3 regions of the Psychrobacillus sp. FSL K6-1415 genome follow, and region 3 is predicted to be linked to each of the others. Evidence: predicted binding sites of a transcription regulator. Region 3 holds the regulator's gene; each other region holds the start of a gene.

Region 1 (4,366 bases), 670 kb from region 3:
AAAATAGTGAATATTTTAAGCTTGTTAATACCTATTCCAAACTAGTGCGACGTTAGTGATATATTTTAAATTATTACCTATTCATATTTCCCTCTTCCATAGCACCATCTACTAAAGCTGGAATTTCCATTAAATCATTTACTACGTAGTCAGCCTGAGCGTCTGGCCAGTGAATATCTTTCTTCCAGATACCTATCATTCCTACATTTTTAGCACCTTGCACATCATTTTCTGGATGATCACCGATAAAAACGCATTCGTTTGGCAGCACGCCAAGCTTCTCCACAGCCCGTAAAAATATATGGGGATCTGGCTTTTTAATATCTTCCCATTCTGAAACCAAAATGACTTGAAAATAATCTTCTATTCCTAAAGCCTTTATATTATCCATTTGAAACCGGCCATATCCATTCGTTATCATCCCAATTAGCAACTTTCTTTTCTTTAATTCCTCTAGCATTAACAAAAGATTATCAAAAGGAACACAACAAAACTTAAACTCATTCACATAATCTTTAAGCAGCTCTTCCCAAGTAACTTTAGTTAATCTAAACTCCTCTACTAATTGCCGATATACTTTATCCTTCCAAACGTACCCTCTACTATCTAGTTGTATAAACCTTGCTGTATACGTATCTTTTGGTATATGACCTATAAAATCAAACAATCTCTCATATTGCTTATCGATGAAAACCTTTAACGACTCATCTCTATTCAGTAGCGTACCATCCAAATCAAACAGTACTGCTTTTATCATTATTATTCACCCTTTTATTTAGATTCTGTCACTAACTCTATCTCTTTCTTTGGAATTGTCAGCTTACTAACTACTTTTTTTATTTCGTTTCCAATAAAAATATACCCTATGATCATTACACCACCGAATACCCAGCTAGTAACCCTTAAATATATAAGCATGGAGCCATATGCGTCTACTCCATGTTTGTTTAGCAACCAGGATTTTATTAATGCTAGAGTAATACCTCTCAGTACAAAAATTAATGTAAGTACTTGGAACCACCGTAATATCTCTTTTTTGAAATAAATCACTCTACTACTTTCTCGCGGATATCCTTGTAAATATGCCATATCCATCATAAAGTATAAGGGAAGCGGCTTTTTAATAAGCATTGATACTAAGAATACGCTGCTAAATGAAACTCCCACGAATACTTGATTCCATAGCATCCGCTCTGCAGTTCCTGACAGTATATCAACAACTGTTCCAACAAGTAGACTTAGTAATATAAAAATGCCCGTTATATTATACTGACGATCTCTAACAAAATTTATGATCGTATAAATAAAACCAGGTGCTGTCGATAAAAGCATCGCCCAGTAATCACCTAGACTTTCTCTTCCATATGTCCAGATTGCAAACGGTAGCACCATATAGAATATGAGATCGAATAAGACAGTGTACTTTTTCATTCATATTCTCCTTCTAATTTTTTACCTAATCAATTCTCCTTGAATAATCTTCCACATCTTCCTGACAAACTCCTTCTTTTTACTTCATACATAAAAACATCATCCACATTGAAAGGATGATGTTTTAGGTAATTGCTATTCCAATATGGTGACGTCTACGATTTCATCAATATATAGCTCAAATGAGCGAAAAGGATCCTCTAGTTCGATTGTTCTTTTCCTCAAATCAATCCATTGTATCGTACCGCGGTTATAGATAAACTCTCCCTCTTTCCACCGTTTTATTTTAATTTCAACATTTCTTTGCATTGCAAGTGCGATTTGATCCTGAATAGCTTCATAATCAAACTCGTTTAAGTTTGGGCAAGGCTCTTTTTTTATCTCCTCACTGTACTCACGAAGCAATTTCACATGCTCAGGCAACATCATTGCTACCCATTTCTTTGACCCACGATCCTGTAATCGAGATAAATCTAATTGGTTCCAATCATCTTCAAAGTTAGCCATGTTATCACGTTCTTTCTTTTACACTTATAATACAGAACATTTGTTCTCATTTCAAGAGAGAATAAATGGCTACAAAAAAGACGCACCCATGACAAGTGCGCCCAATTGCTAGTTACATCAATTCTTTTGCGAGTAACCGATAGACATTCAAACGTTTTTCTTGTGAATGCGGAATACTACAAATCATTACTTCATCGAAGCCATAAATATCTTGCTCTTCCTGTAAAGTCTGAGCCACTTCTTTAGCAGAACCGACCAGATGAATTTTACGATTTTCTTGTATCATCATTCGATCCATTTCCGTCAATGGGTATTCCTGCGCTTCCTCTGGTGTCATCAATGGACGAATTTGCCCTTTCATAAGAGACAAACGAGAGATATCCTGCGGTAATGCTTGAAACTCAGCTTCTTCATTTGTTTCTGCAGCAGTGACAAGATAGGTAACATTAATCTCTGGCTTCTCCATTAAAGCAGATGGCGTAAAGTTTTTGCGGTACGTATCTAATATAGCTGGTGTCATACCACCTTGGAAAAATTGCGCAAAGGAATATCCGAGACCCATTCTGCCAGCTTGTACAGCACTATTACCAGTAGAACCAAGTAACCAAGCTTCTGGTAACACGATTTTAGAAGGTGTCGCAAGCGTTCTGTTATATAGGCTTTCTTCTGGAACTTCGTCATTAATCAGTTGCAGAGCAATCGCTAGTTTTTCATACATATTATTGACCATTGGAGGACGTCCTTCCGAAAGGGCGTACATCGCATGATTATCTCCACCTGGAGCACGTCCAACACCGAAGTCGATACGACCTGGAGAAAGTGCACTCAGTGTTTTAAATACTTCGGCTAGCTTTAGTGGTGAATAGTGCATCATCATTACGCCACCTGTACCGATACGTAAATTTTTGGTTTTTGCAGCTAAGTGAGCTGCAATTACTTCCGGTGCCGAACTTGCAAACGCATCGGTTCCATGATGCTCGGCCATCCACATACGGTGATAGCCTAGTTCATCTGCTAAAATAGCCAGTTCTTCTGCTTTTTTTAATGCTTCCGCTGCTGTATTGCCAGTTGTGACTGGCGCTTGGTCTAGTACACTTAATTTCATCTATATATCTTCCCTTCCACAAATGCTCATTGAATACTTCACTATTCAAATGCTATCGATTAAAAGATAAAAAGTAAACGAAAGGGACTTGATAATAGTAAAATAAAGATTTGTTAGGACGACTCTTGTTATTCTTCTTTTAATTTTGGGCTATGTTAAAGGTTGAATTAAAATACGTATTGTACTCTTCATATTTTCTCGCAAGCTTAACACTTTTTTAACTGAGAAAAATTTTGAAGCTGTGTTCGAAGTCATACTTCAATGTCTAAAAATCATAATTCATAGATACACACTATTCTAAAGGTTTCTTGATGATATGTTTCCACTCTTGTGGCAGTGCATATGTTTTTAGTTGTTTATATCCCCCAAAAAATACACTGTTTTCACCTGCCCCTGATACTGGACCTTTTAAATTAAAGGTCAATAGTCCATCTGCAACAGGCACATTTTCCCCTACAAAACTTGTTGCTTCAACAGTTATCATAAATTCAAAATTGACAGCTTCACCGACCCTTTCTACTTCCATAATACGCATTAATGAAGGTGCAGTATTTAAATTTTGTGTTAAAGAATCTGCTGCTTGATAGTGGCTATTGACGGCTTCATGAACGTACGGACTGATGAAGCGTACCGTTAATTCATTATATAACTCATTTTTAATCGGTTGAACCTCTACAAACTGTGCATTGGTATGAATTGCATTATTTTCGTAAGCAAGTCCTTTATATAAAAAGAAAATAAGAATACAAAGTATAAGAAATCTCTTCATAAAAAAACTCCTTTTAATTTCAACTAAGGGTAGTTTGAGTTAAAAGGGAATAAATAGTCACTTTATGCTACTTCATTACTTGAATACGAAAAAGGCATTACTTCAACTGAAATAAGGCACTCGTATGTTTTCTCCATTTTACAAGAAATATTTGGTTGAGATAAGTTAATCATTACTGAACAAAATAAACATGAAAAGGTGGTGGGGAAAATAAAAAAATTATTATCGCCATTTCTATATTACTGATGTTTCTAATGCAAGCAAGATTAACTTATGCAGAACCTGAACCGGATTATTATCAGCCTGCTAAAGAATCTAAAGAAGAAACGAACCAAGAATCAATATTATTTTGGATTTGTTATTCCATGTTCAATTAAATATTTTGCTTCAGATTCAATTATTTCAATGTAGTTACCTTTTTTAAAAGGTTTTGTTATTTTAGCGATCCTTCTTAAACTTCCTTTGGTCTTTGTTTTATTGTTTTGAACATCCACAATTACAGTTAAATATACTTCACTGTTATATTTCACAACCCCTGTGACTTGTTTTTTCTC
Region 2 (4,366 bases), 420 kb from region 3:
CTCAAGCAATAACTAAATCGGATGCGACTGTTCGACGGACGTTGCGCAAGCTAGAAAGCCTTCATGTCATTAAGAGAATCTCAACTATTCGACGTGTGACAAAGGGTTATGGAGCTAATATTTTAATCATTTTGCCTTTCGATGACCAATCGGAAATGATCAGTCGAGTAGATTCTCAAACGCTAGTAAATCCAAGTACTGAACAGCACCTTTCGCAAGAAGAAACGTATTATTCTTTAAGCTCTAAAAAAGAATTATTACATAAAACGTATTCTAACGAAATTGTATCCTCTTCATTTTCCGTAGATAATTCTACAAATAAAAATTTGAGTACATTCTACCAACTGTTCCAATCAACTATTTTCTCGATGCTTGGAGAAGATCAAAAGACAGTAAGTCAATTATATGGTGTTTACCGTAGCCTGACTTACCGTGTTACTAATTACTTTCCTCAGCATAAGGACTTCTATGAAAAAATTGGATACCAGGCATTGACTATTTCATTGCATGCATCACAAAAGAAAAAAGTTCGCAATCTTGCAGGTTATTACGTGGGTATTTTCGAAAAAATTTGCCAAAGAGACTTGTTTAAATTCTATGCGGAGTTTGAGGAGTGACCTATAGGCTTAGGCTTCACTGGTATTTCAAGTTACTTATGCGTGCCTCTCGAGAAAAAGAATTACTCCTCTTAACTAACTCTTTAGTAAAAATGCGACTGTTTCTGTTGAAACAATCGCTTCCGATTTATCCTTTAATTGACTTCAATTTTTTCTTGCTTATGAACCAAATTAATATCGTTAGAACAAGTAGTATTATCGGAGTCAAACCAACATATTTCCATTCATTATTTGCCCCTGAAAAGTAATATGCTATCGGTATGAATGTGAAAGTACTAATTATTATGTACACCCAAGACCTTTTAACAATACCCAGCATTAAAGCTAAAATTGAAACAAATAATGAAAGCTGCCATAATAATAACATTTTTGCACCTCCATTTAGCTTGGTCTTTCTACAACTAATTCCTTACTTATCTACAGTATCAAAGAACATGTGAAAGAATGCCGCGTGATGTAGCCATAAATACGTTTATGGATTTGACTTGGCACAGCATAATTTCTTTACTATGCATTCCCTTTTACGGGCTGACTCTTTCCTTTTACTTTTTATGCCCACCAAGTAATCCTGCACGTGTTCTTGCAGTTCCTGCTTCTGTGTAAGATACTGCACGTAAAATTGCAGTAGATCCGTATTTACTACGTAAGGCATCCATAGTTTTCCCAAGCTTTCGTTCTTTCCATTTATTTTCTTCAAACAAACTTAATTGCATCGAATACTCTGGTTCTAAATTGGTAATCGAGATGGATAATTTCCGAACAGGACGGCGATCGTAAAATTCATCAAAGATTTGTTCACATACTTTATAAATGGTCAATGTAGCATTTGTAGGTTCATCGATTGAACGAGAACGATTGAAACCTCCGCCAAATTCGTCTTGGCTGTACCCAACGGATAGATGTATCGTTCTACCAACCATCTCTGCTTCACGTGCACGCCTAGCAACATCCTCACACATTTCTAAAACGACTGCCATAACTTCTTTTTTACTACGATAATCCCGAAATAATATTTGACCCTTTCCATAACTAATTTGTCCTTCTGCTAGAGGTGCTCCAAGCTCGGATATATCTACTCCCCACGCATGAAAATAAAGTTGGTTTCCCATCACACCAAACTTCTCCTCGAGTAGAGATAATGGAGTATTTGCTAATTGCCCAACCTTGAAAATCCCCATATTATTTAGAGTCTTTTGGAGACGAGAACCAATCCCCCACATTTCACTTAAGGGAGTTACTGGCCACAATTTTTCCTGAACGTCATCATACGTCCATTTAGCAAAACCAGTTTTTTTCGCTTCTAGATCTAGGGCTAACTTAGCCATAAGCATATTAGGTCCCATTCCAACCGCACAAGGTAATTGAAATTGAGCATACAGTTCATCTTGAATACGTTTTATTGTGTTTTCAACGGGCCCCCACAGCTTTTCTGTTCCTCCAAGATCTACGAAACACTCGTCAACACTGTATACATGAATTGATTCGTGTGGGACAAACTGGTGTAAATAGCGTGTAATTTCCATCGATACTCGAACGAAAAACTCCATTTTAGGTTCGATAAGATGTATCGAAGGATGATCTGGTATTTCAAACAAACGAGTTCCAGTCTTTACACCAAACTGTTTTTTCATAGGTGGAGATGCAGCAAGCACGATACTTCCTTTTTGCTGCAAATTTCCGATGACCGCAATCGGGGTATTCGTAACATCCAGACCTGCGTCTGCTGCTGCACAACTTGCAAAAAAACTTCGTATATCAATGCATATAATTTGCCGATTTTTTAGTCCCTCATACATATTATTTACTCCCTTCTAGGAACTTACGTTCTTTATAGTATATTACGAACACAAGTTCTTATTCAATGGTAAATACTAGTGTATGAAAAAACGCTCTTATCGTAGGAATGCTTTTAATTATTCGAGATTAATGACAAATTCGAGACCGGTAAGGTTCTCTTTTAAATGACTCTTATACTCAGTAAAAATTAAACTTAATCCGGTTAAATCATCTGGAAGTGCTGGAGATACAATAAATTTGTGTGTAAAATGACCTTCCGATCCTCTTTTTCCAGTAGGACGACAATCAAAATTATCATTGATGTATAGATATAAAGCACCTTCAGAACGACTCCGACGCATTTCCTCCAGAGGATCGGAAATGTTCGGGGCATCCCAATCTATAGTAAGGTATATTACACTTGCATTATCAAACTGCCGAATGAATGTAATTGAGTATAAGCGTTCATCCTTTTCAATCGCTTTCATAACTGGCAGATGTCTTCTGAAATTAGTTGGTTCAACCTGTGGCCGAAAGATTTCCTCATTTCTCAATAATCCAAACAACGAGTTTAACAAATCCTCATAAACTCCATACTTTTCCGCCCAATCGGAGATCGATTCAATTGGTGGAACACCTGGATTGTTGTTTGAAAGGTCTTTACGTTGTTTTAAAAGTTCACATAGTTGGTCATCGAGCGGCAAAAGCTTTTGGTCATAATAGTCAGATTGATCCACTTCTCTTTTTTTCATATAAGCCTTCCTTTCTTATTTCCTCCGGTTTAACTCATTGATTTGTTCAATGGCATCATCCACATTTTCGACTCAATTACTTCGATGGAAAGATTAAATGATTTCACGGCTCAATGGCTTCGTCCAGATTTCCGATAATGAGAACTATAATGAGAAAGTTCGATTGTATTTGCAGTTAGAATTGCTATATCTGCACTATTCCCGGTTATATTTTTTCTAGGAAATATGCATCCTAAGCTTTTATACTGATTCAATTATCTTTATCAACTATCCTCCAATACGTACTACCATACTTATTCTATCTAAGGTCAAAAATCCCTTCATATAGCCCTCAAATAAAACAACACTCCCAGGCTAGCGGGAGTGTTAATTAATCTAATTGTATATGAGTTCTATTAGTATTACATTTTCTCTGGAGCTGGTACACCTAGAAGTCGTAAGGATTCCTTCAGGACAACAGAAACTGAAAATGCGAATGCTAACTTAGAAGAAGTCGTTCCATCATCTGCTAAAATTTTTGTTCTAGCATAATATTTATTGAACTGGCGCGCAAGCAGTAAACTGAACTTTGCAATTTGGGATGGATCCGCATTATCAAATGCCTTTTCTACTACACGTGGAAAATCCTCGAGTAGCTGGATAATTGGCCAAGCTTCAACCCCAATAGAAGAAAAAGTGAATGCTTCAGCCTCAAAGCTACCTTTTTGAAGCAATGAACAAATTCGAGCATTGGTATATTGTACATAAGGACCAGTTTCTCCCTCAAAGTTAAGCATCTGTTCCAACGAGAACTCAATATCATTCATCCGGTCATTTTTTAAATCATTGAAAATCACTGCACCTACTCCAACTTGTTTTGCAACTTCTTCCTTATTTTCTAATGTTGGATTTTTCTCTTCAATATTATGCTGAGCAGTCTTAATAGCATCAGTTATTACGTCCGCAAGCAATATGACTTTACCTTTACGTGTAGACATTTTTTTACCGTCTTTGAGCATCATACCAAATGGAACATGCACTAGATTTTTGGACCATTCAAATCCCATTTTTTCTAGTACAGAAAAAAGTTGTTTAAAGTGAAGTGTTTGTTCATTCCCCACAACATAAAACGTTTTACACGCATGAAATGTTTGATGACGATACATAGCTGCTGCTAGATCGCGTGTCGCATAAAGAGTCGCCCCATCTTTTTTGGTAATCAGACTAGGTGGCATATCTTCG
Region 3 (4,366 bases):
CCTATTTTATATTATGTAACAAATTATGTGTAATTGGAAGGAATTTGACCTATAATTTTTGAAATGTTAGTAGCTTTAGTAAGTTTATATAATGCAATTGTATATAGTTAGTTATAAATAGAAAGATTGGAGGGGCTCGGTTTTATACGCGCCCCTCCAAAATATATACATTTCCACAAACAAGGAGGGCTTGTTCCTAGAAATGTGTGCTTTTCTCTGTTAGAAAAGGAGCCTTTTTCTTTATTTCAAGGTGTCACTGATGGCAAATACTGTTACCTTATTTTATTTTTTCATCCATACTACACTGCTAGAAAACTGTGCACTGTAAGTTGTCCCAAATATCTACCGGGATTTGGTGAGTAACCGGCAGCTACTGGAGAAGTTACAGTAGCATTAACTACAATACGACCTGTATTGCCTAGAAGGCCTACTCCAACTAATGTGTCACCGGATGTAATAGCAACGTCCTGAGAGCTACCTGAGTTTGCTCCATCAAAAAGTGGAATAGTAGCAATTACAATACCTAGAAGATTTACTACTTCTAAAGATGCAGTAACTGTAGCGGTTTCGTTTGCCGCAAAAGCATAGTAGGCGGAAATAGGTAATGCTAGAGTTAGAAGTGGCAAAGCTCCAATATCAAAGATACTTTGAAATGTCACTGTCTGATTGGATTCTGTGTTTGGAGACCAAATGTAAGCATTGCTTCCGTCTATTAACGGTGAAACCATTGCTGGAGGAGTTAATATTGCAGGCGTAGGAAGTGTTCCGGGTGGTGCAGCTGTATCTGCAATGACAGTTGTATTAGCTGGGGTAGTAAACTCTTGAAGTACAAGAACCATATAAATCACCTCCTTTTAATAGATTTGCCAAATTATCGGCATACAGTAATATATGTCCTATAAATTAATAGAACTAGTTAGATTGATTATCTCGTATGAATAAATAATATAAATATGGAGGGATTTGAAGTAGTTTGATATAGGTAGGTGATTTAAAGAGATACAACAAAACAAAGTATGGTTTTAAAAAATATATAAAACAGCTCACTTGGTTAATAACCAAGTGAGCTGTTTGTGTTTATTTCTAACTTTCTTTTTTCTAAGATTCTTATAGCATCTTTTAACAAATTGATATCGATCAAAATTTCTTCCTTCAGATGGTAGTTATTGCATCTATAGTAATCATTAATTAGCTTTTTTAGTTCTACTATAATTAGTTTCATAAGTTTTTTGCCCCTTTATAGTTATATAGGCTGACATAAAATAATATAATTAATTTAACCTATGTTCAATTATAAATACTAATACCCAAATTTACGCATTTTTAACCATTTTATTATTTTATTTGATAAATATAATGGCATTTGACTATTTGTTACTATTTATTTTAGCATTTACTAGTAAGGGGATATTGAATCTCTACTTAAATTAGAAGGGGGGGAAACATTGTTTATCAGACCATGCGAAGGAAGAATTACATCGCATTTTGGGGAAATTCGAAAGAATAATATAGTTAAAGAGCATAAAGGAGTGGATTTCGGAAGTGATGGAAGTCCGGTTATAAAGGCATCAGCAAGTGGAGTAGTGACGAGAGCAAAAGTTATAGGTGGCTATGGAAACACAATAACAATTGTCCATACTTTAAACGGTAAGAAATATGAAACCTTGTATGCTCATTTAAAATCTTTCACCGTAAAGATTGGACAAAATGTAAAACAAGGCCAACAGATTGGTATAAAGGGCACAACAGGAAATAGTACAGGAATACATTTGCATTTTGAAATTCACATACCATCTTACGAGGCGGGGCAGCCAAATGCGGTGAATCCTTTAAACTATATAAGCGAAACAGATATAACCGAAGTACAAAAACTTTTAAATTCAGTAGGTTATAAACTAATGGTTGATGGGATCGAGGGACCTTTAACAATTGCAGCAATTAAAGATTTTCAAAAGAAAAACGGCTTGGCAGTTGACGGAATAGTTGGGCCAAGAACTTTAGCTGCTTTAAAGAAAAAATAAAAAACACTAAGAGGAAAACAGAATATGTTAACTAAAAAAGAAATTCGGACAAAATAAAACCCCTCAACCATAAAGGTAAAGGGGTTTTTCGATGATTTCAACGAAAATGTCCACTTTTCGTTGAAATATGATATCGGCTCTTCGTTATCTTACTGACATTTAAGTATATTGTCAAGTCCGTTAAATCTATTGAATATTGCGGTAAACACCAACTACTTTTCCGAGAATACTAACTGAATTTACGATGATAGGTTCCATGGAAGAGTTTTCAGGCTGTAAACGGAAGTAAGATTTCTCTTTAAAGAATCGTTTAACGGTTGCTTCATCTTCCTCTGTCATAGCAACTACAATATCTCCATTATTGGCTGATTGCTGTTGTTTTACAACGACGTAGTCACCATTCAATATACCTGCTTCAATCATACTATCACCCATTATCTCCAACATAAATAAATTATCATCGGCAGTACCAAAAGTTTCTGGAAGCGGGAAGAACTCTTCTATATTTTCAATTGCGGTAATGGGAACACCAGCGGTAACTTTACCTACAAGGGGGACATGCACAACGTTTTGTTTTTCAGCAATACTACCTAATCCATCAAGAATCTCAATGGCACGTGGTTTAGTTGGGTCTCTTCTTATCAAACCTTTACTTTCCAGTCGTGCTAAATGTCCATGTACGGTTGAGCTAGAGGCTAAGCCCACAGCTTCTCCTATTTCTCGAACAGATGGCGGATATCCTTTTTTACGAACTTCTTCTTTTATAAAAGCTAGAATGTCTTCCTGTCTCTTAGATGCTTTTTTCATATGCTCACCTCTTTTAGAGTAATTAATCTCTATCCTTTTCTATCTTATTAATAGTATAACAGGCGAAGAACTTTAATGCAAACATAGGTTCTAATTGTTGTTGACAAAAACAAGTGTTCGCATTATTATTGAAATATACATTACGAACACACATTCTATTGGAGGTATTATTTATGACTTGGATTAAAGAAAACTATTTTCTAACAATATTTGTAGCGTGTAGTATTGCTTTTATAATGTTTATAATAATCTCGAATTCTTTTTCAACTGATGAGAGTCTTCATATTAATATAGAGCAAGGCGATTCTTTATGGGAGTTAGCAAATGAGTATGGCGTGAAGGAAGATAAAAAAGTATGGATTAATAAGGTTATAGCTATGAATAATTTACAAGATGGACATATTAAAGCTGGGGAGATGCTTAAAATCCCAGTGGAGGAAAAAAGTTACCATTTCAATCATGAAACGGAGATAGCGGGCGATACTAAATGAAATCAGTTATATATTGTCGAGTGAGTACTGAAAAAGAATCTCAAGAGACATCTTTACAAAGACAGGAGGAAGAGCTATTAGAATTTGCAGCGCTACACAATTATGAAGTAGAGAAAGTATTTATAGATCAACATAGTGGATATGATATTGAACGTGAAGGCTTATTAGATTTACTGGATTATATAAAAGAAAATGAAATTAAAGCGATATTTGTTCAAGATGAAACCCGGATTGGTAGAGGAAATGGAAGAATGGCAGTTCTGCATCTTCTTCAAAAAACAAATACCTCAATATATACTTTACAGGATAAGGGTGTTATCAATTTAAATGAAATGGATTCTATGTTACTGGAAATACTTGCGCTTGTAGAAGAATATCAAAGGAAATTACACAACGCTAAAATCAGAAGAGGTATGAAGAAAGCGGTCTCCGAGGGATATAGACCAGAGAAAAACTTAAAGACAAAAGGCAATCCTGAAGGTAGAGAAAGAATAGATGTTCCTTTAGCAGAAGTAGTCAGACTTCGGAATGCAGGACTTACTTATGAAGAGATTTCAATGACCTTAAAAGGTTTAGGATTTAATATTAGTAAAGCAACAGTACATAGACGTTATATTGAGTATATAGAAGCACATGGAGTGAAATGACTTGCACTCTGTGTGTTTTTTCCTTACCTTTATATTTAGATAAAGTGAAAGGATGAAATAAATTGTTAAGCAAAGAAAAATTAGCGAGAATTGGCGAGTTATCTAGAAAATCTAAAACATCGGGTCTTTCTATTGAAGAAGCAAAAGAACAAAGCTCTTTACGCAAAGAATATTTGGAAACTTTTCGTTCCACAATGAGAGATACAATCGAAAGTGTAAAAATAATTGACCCCGAAGGAAATGATGTAACACCTGTAAAAGTTCAGGAAGCAAAGAAAGGAAAGTTTCTGAATTAATTAATCATTTCAGAAACCATTGATAATACAGACATTCTTGTCTAAACTAGAAATATAGAAAAAATTTGTTTGAGAGGATGTCATTCATGTCATTACAATCCGAT

What was found. The regulator LexA, encoded in region 3, represses DNA repair genes until DNA is damaged. The targets are predictions, from matches to a motif close to CGAACATATGTTCG.
Region 1: a site for LexA is predicted at 1,972-1,985, ahead of MKY60_RS11275 (YolD-like family protein). Genes of this name have one in related genera too.
Region 2: a site for LexA is predicted at 2,459-2,472, ahead of MKY60_RS10025 (Y-family DNA polymerase). Genes of this name have one in related genera too.

Annotation. Positions count from the first base shown of each region.
Region 1 covers NZ_JBBOOQ010000001.1:2,390,335-2,394,700, forward strand. Annotated here, with positions in the region: gene MKY60_RS11265 (HAD family hydrolase) at 74-757, opposite strand; gene MKY60_RS11270 (VC0807 family protein) at 772-1,431, opposite strand; gene MKY60_RS11275 (YolD-like family protein) at 1,567-1,938, opposite strand; gene MKY60_RS11280 (LLM class flavin-dependent oxidoreductase) at 2,051-3,043, opposite strand; gene MKY60_RS11285 (DUF3888 domain-containing protein) at 3,336-3,812, opposite strand; gene MKY60_RS11290 (hypothetical protein) at 4,157-4,366, opposite strand, start outside.
Region 2 covers NZ_JBBOOQ010000001.1:2,139,934-2,144,299, forward strand. Annotated here, with positions in the region: gene MKY60_RS10020 (helix-turn-helix domain-containing protein) at 1-617, shown strand, start outside; gene MKY60_RS10025 (Y-family DNA polymerase) at 1,160-2,413, opposite strand; gene MKY60_RS10030 (hypothetical protein) at 2,531-3,145, opposite strand; gene argS (arginine--tRNA ligase) at 3,547-4,366, opposite strand, start outside.
Region 3 covers NZ_JBBOOQ010000001.1:1,720,795-1,725,160, forward strand. Annotated here, with positions in the region: gene MKY60_RS07990 (hypothetical protein) at 300-839, opposite strand; gene MKY60_RS07995 (peptidoglycan DD-metalloendopeptidase family protein) at 1,446-2,021, shown strand; gene lexA (transcriptional repressor LexA) at 2,208-2,828, opposite strand; gene yneA (cell division suppressor protein YneA) at 3,002-3,319, shown strand; gene MKY60_RS08010 (YneB family resolvase-like protein) at 3,316-3,966, shown strand; gene MKY60_RS08015 (DUF896 domain-containing protein) at 4,029-4,262, shown strand; gene tkt (transketolase) at 4,349-4,366, shown strand, end outside.